Regions from separate parts of the Komagataeibacter oboediens genome, predicted to be linked through region 1. Evidence: riboswitches for the same ligand, from Rfam matches in the RefSeq annotation. Region 1 holds a riboswitch; each other region holds the start of a gene.

What was found. A riboswitch is a leader RNA that binds a small molecule or an ion and turns the genes downstream of it on or off. The one in region 1 is predicted to bind cobalamin.
Region 2: it holds a riboswitch for cobalamin, as region 1 does, so the genes downstream of both, HNO79_RS02330 (DUF1636 domain-containing protein) here and HNO79_RS16430 (hypothetical protein) in region 1, are expected to answer to the same signal.
Region 3: it holds a riboswitch for cobalamin, as region 1 does, so the genes downstream of both, HNO79_RS08980 (TonB-dependent receptor plug domain-containing protein) here and HNO79_RS16430 (hypothetical protein) in region 1, are expected to answer to the same signal.

What each region holds. Positions count from the first base shown of each region.
Region 1 is NZ_JABLUU010000061.1:5,398-8,671, reverse strand. It holds gene HNO79_RS16440 (aromatic ring-hydroxylating oxygenase subunit alpha) at 1-967, shown strand, start outside; gene HNO79_RS16435 (DUF2147 domain-containing protein) at 1,038-1,511, opposite strand; gene HNO79_RS16430 (hypothetical protein) at 1,565-1,933, opposite strand; cobalamin riboswitch at 1,898-2,132, opposite strand; gene HNO79_RS16425 (hypothetical protein) at 2,326-2,811, opposite strand; gene HNO79_RS16420 (hypothetical protein) at 2,792-3,274, opposite strand, start outside.
Region 2 is NZ_JABLUU010000002.1:83,845-87,118, reverse strand. It holds gene cobN (cobaltochelatase subunit CobN) at 1-33, opposite strand, end outside; gene cobW (cobalamin biosynthesis protein CobW) at 68-1,120, opposite strand; gene HNO79_RS02330 (DUF1636 domain-containing protein) at 1,126-1,527, opposite strand; cobalamin riboswitch at 1,686-1,926, opposite strand; gene HNO79_RS02325 (histidine phosphatase family protein) at 1,980-2,522, opposite strand; gene HNO79_RS02320 (CbtB domain-containing protein) at 2,695-2,919, shown strand; gene acuI (acrylyl-CoA reductase (NADPH)) at 3,013-3,274, opposite strand, start outside.
Region 3 is NZ_JABLUU010000008.1:126,617-129,890, reverse strand. It holds gene HNO79_RS08985 (ribonucleotide-diphosphate reductase subunit beta) at 68-1,045, opposite strand; cobalamin riboswitch at 1,307-1,526, shown strand; gene HNO79_RS08980 (TonB-dependent receptor plug domain-containing protein) at 1,646-3,274, shown strand, end outside.

The sequences.
Region 1 (3,274 bases):
TCGGGGCAGGGCGATTGGCGTACGGTACGCGGGGCAACCCATCGTGGTGGTCAGGCCCGAGGCCGGGGCCATCTTTGCGCTGGATGATGTTTGCCCCCACCGGCAGTTACCACTCAGCAAGGGAGAAGTGTGTGGAGATTTCATTCGCTGTGCATACCATGGACTGAAATACAGTCGGCGTGGCCAGTGTTTTTCCCCCGGCATGAAGCTGGAAAACGAACCGCCACGACTGCGGACATGGGCATGCCGCGAGAAGGATGGTCTCATCTTTGTGTTCATGGGGGATCTGGAAAAATCCGATAGCATTGCGCTGCCGGACTTTCCACGTGTCCGTGACCCCCATTACCGTACCCGCCGGTTTGGAAAAGTCGTGCAATGTCACTACAGCTTCATGCATGAAAACCTGATGGACATGAACCACCAGATTCTGCACAGCCGACTGGTCGGAAGCATGAAGCCACGGTTTCTAGGCATGGATCGGGGTGAGGATTTTGTGGAGGCCCGCTATACCTTTGCCCGCACGTCTGGCAGGCAGCCGCTGAGCGAGGCTCTGATTTACGGGCAGCGTCGCAAGGATGGCCGGGATTTTGCCTATCGGGATGTCATGACCATCCGCACGCAGTATCCCTATCAGACATTGCGGATCGAGACGGAGGGGATTGATGAACCGGTCATGGAACTGTGGATTGCATATGTGCCACAGGACCGGGAAGAATTGATCAACCGGGTATTTGGCCTGCTCTCCATACGCAGGTTGAAAATACCATTTTTACTGGATCTGGCGTGGCCGCTGCTGATCGCCTTTACGGAGCGTGTTTTCACAGAAGATCGCGAAATTGTTGAACTGGAGCAGCAGGCCTGGCGGGAGCAGGACGGCGACCGGAATCAGGAGGTCTTTCCAGTTATCATGGCGCTGCGCCAACTGCTTATCCAGAATGGTATGCCGTCCCAGAAAGATATCGGATAATAAACTGATAGACGCCCATGCCCCGTCTCAAGGCGCATGGGCATCTTCTCCTGACCAGGCACCACGCAGATCAGGTGCTCATTTTGCAGTTCGGGCCGATATGACCGCGATAAGGAAGCCATGTCTGTGTCTGTCCGAACATCGGAATCCCGAGATAGCCCCGTAACTTGAGTTGTCCGGACTGGTTAACCCACATGCGCGCTTGATACACATGATTGGTATTGGGGTCGAGAATGGACCCGTTCCACCGGTCTGGTTGATCCGGATCCGGCACGAAGTCCCGCAGCATGGGCAACCCACATTCCGAACGGTCCGTCTGGTCGCGTGGGATGTCATTACTATAGTTCAGGCCAACCAGCTTTCCACACAGATGGTCGCCACACCGTGTGATCTCGAAAACACCCTTGTGATTTCTGGTGACCCATTGCCCCAGAACGGCGGGCGGAACTGTTGTCGCTGGAGGAACTTGTGCGTGAACAGCAGCCCCTCCAATCATGATACTGAGTATTAGCGAGACACAGGTTGCTTTTTGCGCAATATTCATGATGTGTCTTTCGTCGCTTCGTACATGACTAAAATTATGGAACATCGGCGGATCTATCGGAGAATTCGGATCGAAAAGCGCATGATTGATGCCCCGAGATGCGCGCCATGGGAATGAGCGGCGAGGGTGCTATCTACGCCATGGACGTTTTCCATGATAGCCTTGTCGCGCCTGCTGCCCATTGCTGCACCGGCTTGAAGGGCCCAGTAAGGGTCTTCAGCAACATGCGGGCGTTTCAGGCCGGTTGTCAGAAACGCGCCGGTCCCGCGATGCTGCATCACGATGTTTCCGCCAGAAACAGGAAACATGGGGGGCATTGATCGGCCGCATTGGTCTTCCCATGACGCATGGGAAATCTCCTGCCTTCGGTGCATCCCGCCCGACGACGTGGTTTGCAGACGATGGCAGGTCTCCTGGCTCACGGATCATGGCCAGCCAGTTCATGCCTTCCCATTCCCCAAGGGAAACAGTGGCTCACCCGCAGGTGAACGAACTGGTGGCATACCGCATACAGTTGCGGGAGCAGCCGCTGACTGGCTCCCGGAACAGAATTGTCCAGCCAGAGCGTTACAGCGTTCCCTTTTAACCCGCTCGCGCGGGGCCATCATCAATCAAGGGTCTCATTCCATTATGCGCGAAGTGAGAGGAACGCCCAATTCCTCGAAACGCGATGCCGGCCTGCATGGAACGAAGAGCTTGTTGATGCCAATCAAACTTGTCGCTCCGATCCAATAAGTGTAGGTCACTCAGTGTCTTCATCTTCGAAACACGCGGGCGGGGATACGCGCCCGCGCGTTAGCCACTATGTTGTCAATCAGGCGTTCGGGCTTGATGCGCTATACAAGTGCATGGCGGCGTCACGCGCGCCAATTGTCCATTGCGCGGAAATATAGGCCTGAAGCAAGGCCATGAGCGCCTCGACCCCGTGCGTGTCCGATAAATCGCGGGCTGTATCCACATAGGCGAGAGCTTCTAATAGCAGGGGCGAAAACAGTTCCTCAAGATAGTCGCCCCGCGCCTTCGGCGCAGCGGGTAATCGGCCAGCGGAAGGTACCAGACGTAGGAATGTTTCAAATCCATCCGCACGAATGCGGTCTTCCGGATTGGGGGCAGGGAGTTCAGTCTTGGCTATTGCCTGAATTACATCTTCCCGCAGAGGTGCGGATTCCATAAGGCGGGATACCGAGACAGAACGCTGACGTCGCCGCTGTTGTATGAGAATAAAATCAGGCGAAGGGACGGGAGAGGCCATTTTTCGTTTCACCGGGAATCGGATCGGATTAACTGGAAAGATCTGCATCGGACAGGCCTTCTTGAGTCAGGATGCGAGCATCCTCGTCACGCCATGCCGCGATCATGTCTGGGTTCTGACTGAGCCATCCAATTCTCTCGGCACAATATACAGGAACTCTGAATTTCTGGCCGCGCTGATTGTTCAGGATTGTTCCTGTCTGGTGCAGGCGCCCGTCTCGTGTCCAGAAAAGACGCTCCTGGTTGGTGATCCCCAGAATCTGTCGAACCTGTCGCGGCGTAAACGGACGAAAAGACAGCGCGGTGATCTGTTTTTCCACCGAGTTGGCAATAGCCTCCAGAGCATCTGTCCTTTCACGCATAATGGCGGCTATAAAGCGGGCGAAAAGCTGCTTTACCTCTGGTAGCCGCAGGCGAAGGGACGAGGATTGATCCAGACAGGCCGCAATAAGCATCCGAATTGCAACAACCGGCTCTGGCTCCGTAATGGTCGCCATTAGGCGCGACGCAAT
Region 2 (3,274 bases), on a different contig from region 1:
CAGCGTGCGGACCTCACGTGCAAGCAGATGCATGGCGCTGCCCCGTTCCCGTCAGTCTGCCTGCCGTCTAGCCCTGCGCCAATGAAGCCGTAATGGCGGACTGGTCCAGCCCCTTCTGGCCAATGACCACAAGGCTGCCCGTGCGCGGCGCGTCCTTGGGCAGGGCGCGGTCGAACTGGTGGCGGAAACGGCTGCCCACCCCCTGCACCGCAAGGCGCATGGCCTTGCCGCGCACCGTGGCGTAGCCCTTCATGCGCAGGATGTCATGCCGTTCAGCCAGTGTTTTCAGCCGCGCGACGAAATCTTCCACGCTGTCCTGTTCGGGCACGGGTGCGACAAAGCTTTCGAAATCATCGTGCTCGTGCTCGCCGCCTTCGGCATCGTGGTGCGAGGGACGGGCGTCAAGGTCATCTTCCGCTGCGGCATCAAGCCCCAGCAGGATGGCGGGGTCCACCTGTCCGTCGGTCGCGCGCACCACCTTCACCACGCGCGGGATCTCGGCGCGGATGGACGATTCCACCGCGTCGGCCTGCGCGGGCGTCATGAGGTCGGTCTTGTTCAGCACCACCAGGTCGGCGGACAGAAGCTGGTCCTCGTATACTTCAGCCAGCGGGTTGTCGTGGTCCAGCGACGGGTCGGCGGCCTGCTGGCGGGCGACTTCCTCGGGGTCGTCGGCAAAGCGGCCGGCGGCGACCGCGGGACCATCCACGACCGTCACCACGCCATCCACCGTCATGCGGGTGCGGATGGTGGGCCAGCCAAATGCCTTGAGCAGCGGCTTGGGCAGCGCCAGCCCCGATGTCTCGATCACGATATGGTCGGGCGGTGCATCACGGTCCAGCAGCGCCTCCATGGTGGGCAGGAAGTCATCTGCCACCGTGCAGCACAGGCAGCCATTGGTCAGTTCGACAATATCCTCGTCGCGGCAGCCTTCCACGCCACAGGCGCGCAGCGTATCGCCATCAATGCCCAGCGTGCCGAATTCATTGACGACAATGGCGATGCGCTGTCCCTTCGCATTGGCCAGCACATGGCGCAGCAGCGTGGTCTTGCCCGCCCCCAGGAAACCGGTGATGACGGTAACGGGCACCCGCGCGCGGGCCGTGGTGGATGGGGTCATGGCGATCAGGCTCCTGAAAAAAGGGATGCGGGGAAACGGCCGCGCACCATGTCCGACAGGCTGGCGGGGCGGCGGGACGGCATGACGGTGCCGCTGCGTGATGCGCCGTAGGCCGCGACATACGTCATGAGGTCATCCGCCTTCTCCGGCCCGAGATTGGCCAGCAGCCAACCCCATTTGCCCGGCATGGCCACCACGGCGGTGCAGCCGTCATTGCAGGCGGCAAGGCAGCTGACCTCGTGTACCACGACCTGCGGGCTGTCCGCCGCCAGCGCCTGCATGGCGTCATGCAGCTGCCGTCCCGGCGGATTGTCGGACGCGGGCAGGCCACGGCGGCAGGTCACGCAGACATGCAGGTGAACGGGGCCGGTCTCATCCGTCGGCTCGGGTGGTGCGGGAATGCTCATGACGGTCCGTGCCCTTTCGCGGCGGTGCTGCGCGTGGCAGCTGAATGCGGGGTGCACGGTCATGGCGGCGTCACCCGGCATGGGGCGGGATGGTCGCCTGTCGCGTGCCGGGCACCCCGCCGGCCATGCGATCGAATTCGGTCCTGTTATGCCCGCCGGCAGGGCGTGGCATGATGGCAGGTCTCCTGGCTTGTGGCGGAGGGTGCGGCCGCACCCCCGATCCCGGCGGCCTTCCCGGTCCCGTGAAGGGGGCCAGTGGCGTATGCCGGTCCATGTTTTCATGGACCGTGCCGGGACATCACCACCCACAGTTGCGGGGGCAGCGACGGACTTGCCGGTATGGCGCACCGTCTTCCCTATTCTCCCCCGGAAGGGGGAACCATCACCGGCGGATTTAGACGATCGGTCCCGGCACTGTCAAAGGAACCCGGTGCGGGGCGCATGCCATGCGGTCATGGCAGCGGTGCGCCGCTGATGGCCACGCGCCATGCCGTATGGCGGGTCAGGCGGGACCGGGTCAGGGGGGCGATATCCAGCCGTGACAGCATGGCTGCGCTTCCGCCAAGGGCAGCCACCACGATGGCCCGGACCACCGTGGCATGCGTCAGCACCGTGATCTGCGCGGGCGCAGGCGGCAGGGCATCCAGCCACCGGGTCATGCGATGCAGGTGCGCAGCCCGGCTTTCACCCCCCGGCGGGGTGAAACCGGCATCCGCAACCCAGCGCGCCACGTCGTCAGGCGGCAGGTCCTTCAGCGATTGCCCGTGCCATGCGCCCATGTCCGGCGCGGTCAGAGCCGCCTGCGGGCAGGCCGTGCCGGTGGCGGTGGAAGGCCACGCGGCCAGAAGGGCGGGGGGCAGCATGATCTGCCCGGCCGTCCCGATGTGCCGCGCCAGACCGGTGGGCAGGGGCGGGATTTCATCACGTCTCGGGAAAATGCCGCGACGCATGCACCCGGCGGCAGGCAGCGCGATGCAGGTCAGGGTCTGGGTCATGCGCAGTGGCCGCGCACGGGGGGAAGGGGTGGGATATGCACAGGGAGTGATTGACCTTCCATGCCGTTTTTGGAAACATGCGCCCCGATCCGGTTATGGGAAGGACGGCCTGACGCGGCACGTCGCCCACATGCTGCCCCGGGTCGCATGTGATCCAGGGAGTTTCCAGTCAATGAGCCAAGATACATCCGTTCTGTCCAGCGCCGCTGTCGCCGCGCCGCAGGTTTCCATCCCGGTTCGCGACCTGTTGCCGTGGGGTGTGTTCGGGCTGGTTCTGGCGTCCCTGCTGCTGTATTTCGTCGGAGCGGAGCAGGGGGCGACCTCCCTTATTTCCGGTCATTACGTGCATGAATTCGTGCATGATGGCCGTCACCTGCTGGGTTTCCCCTGCCACTGAAGGCACGGCGTCGTGCCATGGTTGCGCGATGGCGGGTGACGGACGGCATGCCCCTGCGGGCATGCCGTTTTTTATTGCGTGGCCCCGGGTGGTTCAGTTGATGGTGATGACGGTCCGGCCCCGGATATGACCGGCAAGGATGCGCGGCGCGATGGCAATGGCGTCGGACAGGGGGGCATCGTGCAGCATGCTTTCCAGTCGTGTGGGATCGATATCGCGCGCCAGCCGGGCCCATGCCGTCATGCGGCGCGGACGCGGACACATCACGCTGTCGATTCCCTGCAGGCGTACGCCGCGCAGGATGAACGGCGCCACTGTCATCGGTAGCGCCAGCCCGCCCGCCAGCCCGCATGCC
Region 3 (3,274 bases), on a different contig from region 1:
GACCCGGGGTTCCGGCAGTAAAACCGCCCCCACCATATGCATGATGGGGGCGGTGCGATCCGGTATTTCAGGCGAACGCTTCGTCCCACGTTCCCTGTGTCGCGCCCCGGCTGTATTCCGTTGCCCGGTTTTCGAAAAAGTTGGTGTGCTCCACCGCGTTCATCATCTCGTCAATCCACGGCAGGGGATTGCTGGGTACGTCATAGATCGGATCGAGTTCCAGCCCGATCAGGCGGCGATTGGCGATGAAGCGGATATACTGCTTGACCTCATCCGCTGACAGGCCCTTCACCGGCCCCATGCGGAAAGCGAGGTCGATGAAGCGGTCCTCGTTCTCCACAATTTCACGGCAGGCCAGGTGGATGGCATCCGCCACGGCGGGCTTGTCAATCTGGCGACCAAATTCCTGCATGTAGGTCTTGAACAGGCGCGTGATGCTTTCAACGTGCAGGCTTTCGTCACGCACGGACCATGTCACGACCTGCCCCATGCCCTTCATCAAATTATGGCGCGGGAAGTTGAGCAGCATGGCGAAGGACGCGAAAAGCTGCAGCCCTTCGGTAAAGCCCGCGAACACTGCCATGGACAGGGCGGTATTATAATGGTCGTCCATGTTGAAGCGTTTAAGGAATTCGTGCTTCGCGGCCATTTCCTCGTATTCAAGGAAGGCGGCATATTCGGTTTCCGGCATGCCGATGGTGTCCAGAAGGTGGCTGTAGGCCGCCTGATGGATCGATTCCATATTGGTGAACGCCGAAAGCATCATCCGCACTTCGGTCGGCTTGAAGCGGGGCATATACAGATCGATATAGGCGTTCTCGACCTCGGTATCCTGTTGGGTGAACAGGCGGAAAATCTGGGTGACCAGATATTTTTCCGTCTCGGACAGGTTGTTGTTCCAGTCCTTCACATCATCACCAAGGGGAATTTCCTCGGGCAGCCAGTGCAGGGACTGCTGGGTTTTCCACGCCTCGAACGCCCATGGGTAACGGAACGGTTTGTAGACCGGGCTGGGGGAAAGAAGGTTGGGTGTGTCTGTGCTCATGATCCACTTCTATAACCCAAAAAGTATCCAACGTCAGGTGGATTTCCACGTCGCGCGCAGCCGGCTTCCGCCGGGGAAACAGTGGGCAGATTGCCGTTCCCACGGTATGGCAAGCTGCTTTTTCCGGCTGTTTTTTATCTTCAGGTGCGGCGCTGAGGACACACGGCACGGACCGTGGCCACGGTTTAGGAAAAAATGACGTGACCAGCCCCAGCGCCCGCGTTGGCCGCGCGGATCCGGGTTGACAGGGCTGGCCCATCCGATCAGAACCCTGCTGACGGTTCCCCTGCATATAAGGGGTGAAAAGGGAACGAAGTGCGGATTGCGGTCCAATGCTTCGGCTGTCCCCGCAACTGTAAGCGGTATGTTCCCCGCATTACCGGACATAAGGTCCGGGCCACTGGAAACCGCGGTTTTCCGGGAAGGTTGTGCGGGAGACGACGCCGCAAGCCAGGAGACCTGCCGTCATGATGGTTGCGACCGAGACCTGTCGGGCGGGGTGTCCTGACGGTGTGGTGCCACGGGTTTTCTTATGGATCGGAAACCGGGTGGCGGCGCGCTCTCGTGGCAACGATGATGTGACCGCGAGATCCAGACCTTATGACCATTTTCCGTGATTTTCTGATTGCCTCGACGGCATTCATGACACTAGGCGCCACGATGGCGTATGCCGATGTGCCCATCGGGAAGGATACACCAGAAAAACCATCCGTGAAGCAATACATCGCTGGCAATGGCAGTATGAAAGCCATTGTCACGCCCGACAATGCCGGCCTGCCCGAACTGATCAGCGTCAGCGCCGCGCGCAGGCCGACAGGGGTGGATGATATCGGTACCAGCATGACCATCATCACCGAAAAGCAGATCCAGACCCAGCAGCGGCGCAGCCTGACGGATATCCTTGCACGCCAGCCCGGCCTGAACGTGGTGCAGACGGGCGGGGCGGGCGGCACGTCGTCCATTTTCCTGCGCGGCAATAATTCCCGCGAGGTCAAGGTCCGGCTGGATGGCATGGACATCAATGACGGCAGCAATACCACCAATGCCTTTGATGCCGGGCAGTTCCTGACCGATGGCATCGGTCGTATCGAGGTCCTGCGTGGCCCGCAGAGCGGCCTGTACGGCGCGGACGCCATGGCGGGTGTTATCGACATCACCACGGCACAGGGGCAGGGACGCTTCAGGCCATTCGTCCGGATCGAAGGCGGCGGGTACGGAACCTTCAACCAGACCTTCGGTGCGCGAGGCAGCAGGGGGCAGTTCCATTATAATGTTGAATTTTCCCATTATCGTATGGATGGGTTCAATAATATCCCGTCCTATATCGAACGATATTATGGCGCGGACCGCCAGCAGCGGCACGAAGGCAACCGCAATGACAACCGCAGCGCCAATATCAGGCTGGGCTACGACGTGACCCATAATCTTGACCTTGGCCTGACGGCGCGCCTGATACAGGGCAATAACCATTCCTATTCACTGTATGACCTGCAGGCTGAAAATGCGTATGGGGATTCAGGGGTGCGGGAACAGACCACCCAGAACGAGGCCATCGTGCGCGGGACGGCGCATCTGGTTTCCTTCCACGGTTTTTTTGATCAGGTGCTGGGCCTTGGTTACATGACCAACCGCAACCGCTGGACCGAGACCGGCACAAGCTACGGCAGTCCGGTCAATCCCGATCCCTATTACTACCGTTCAGGCCGGTTGAAGGTGGACTGGCACGGCACGTTCAGTTTCGGGCGGTACGGGCAGCTTCTGGTGGGTGCCGAGCATTTCCACGATACGTTCGATACCAGCCATACGGCATCCAGCATGTGGGACAGCGGGTACGATACATCCGCCAGCATGGATACGACCGCAGGCTACGGGCAGTATCAGGGCAACTGGAAGCATATCCTGTATGGCGCTGCCAACATCCGTTACGACGCCAATTCGCGTTACGGCAACCATGTGACCTGGCGCGTGGCACCCGCGATCCACGTTCCCGGAACCGGCACCATCATCAAGGCCAGTGCCGGTTCGGGTTTCCACGGCCCTGCGCTGTACCAGCTGTTCGTCAATCAGGTGGGGGCCGGTTATTCGGAAAGGGGCAACCCGGACCTGAAGGCGGAACAGCTGATTGGCTACGACGCGGGCGTGGAGCAGAAACTTCTGCATGATCACCTGAATTTTGGCGCCACATGGTATGACAACAGGGTCCGGAACCTGATCCAGTCCGCCGACTGG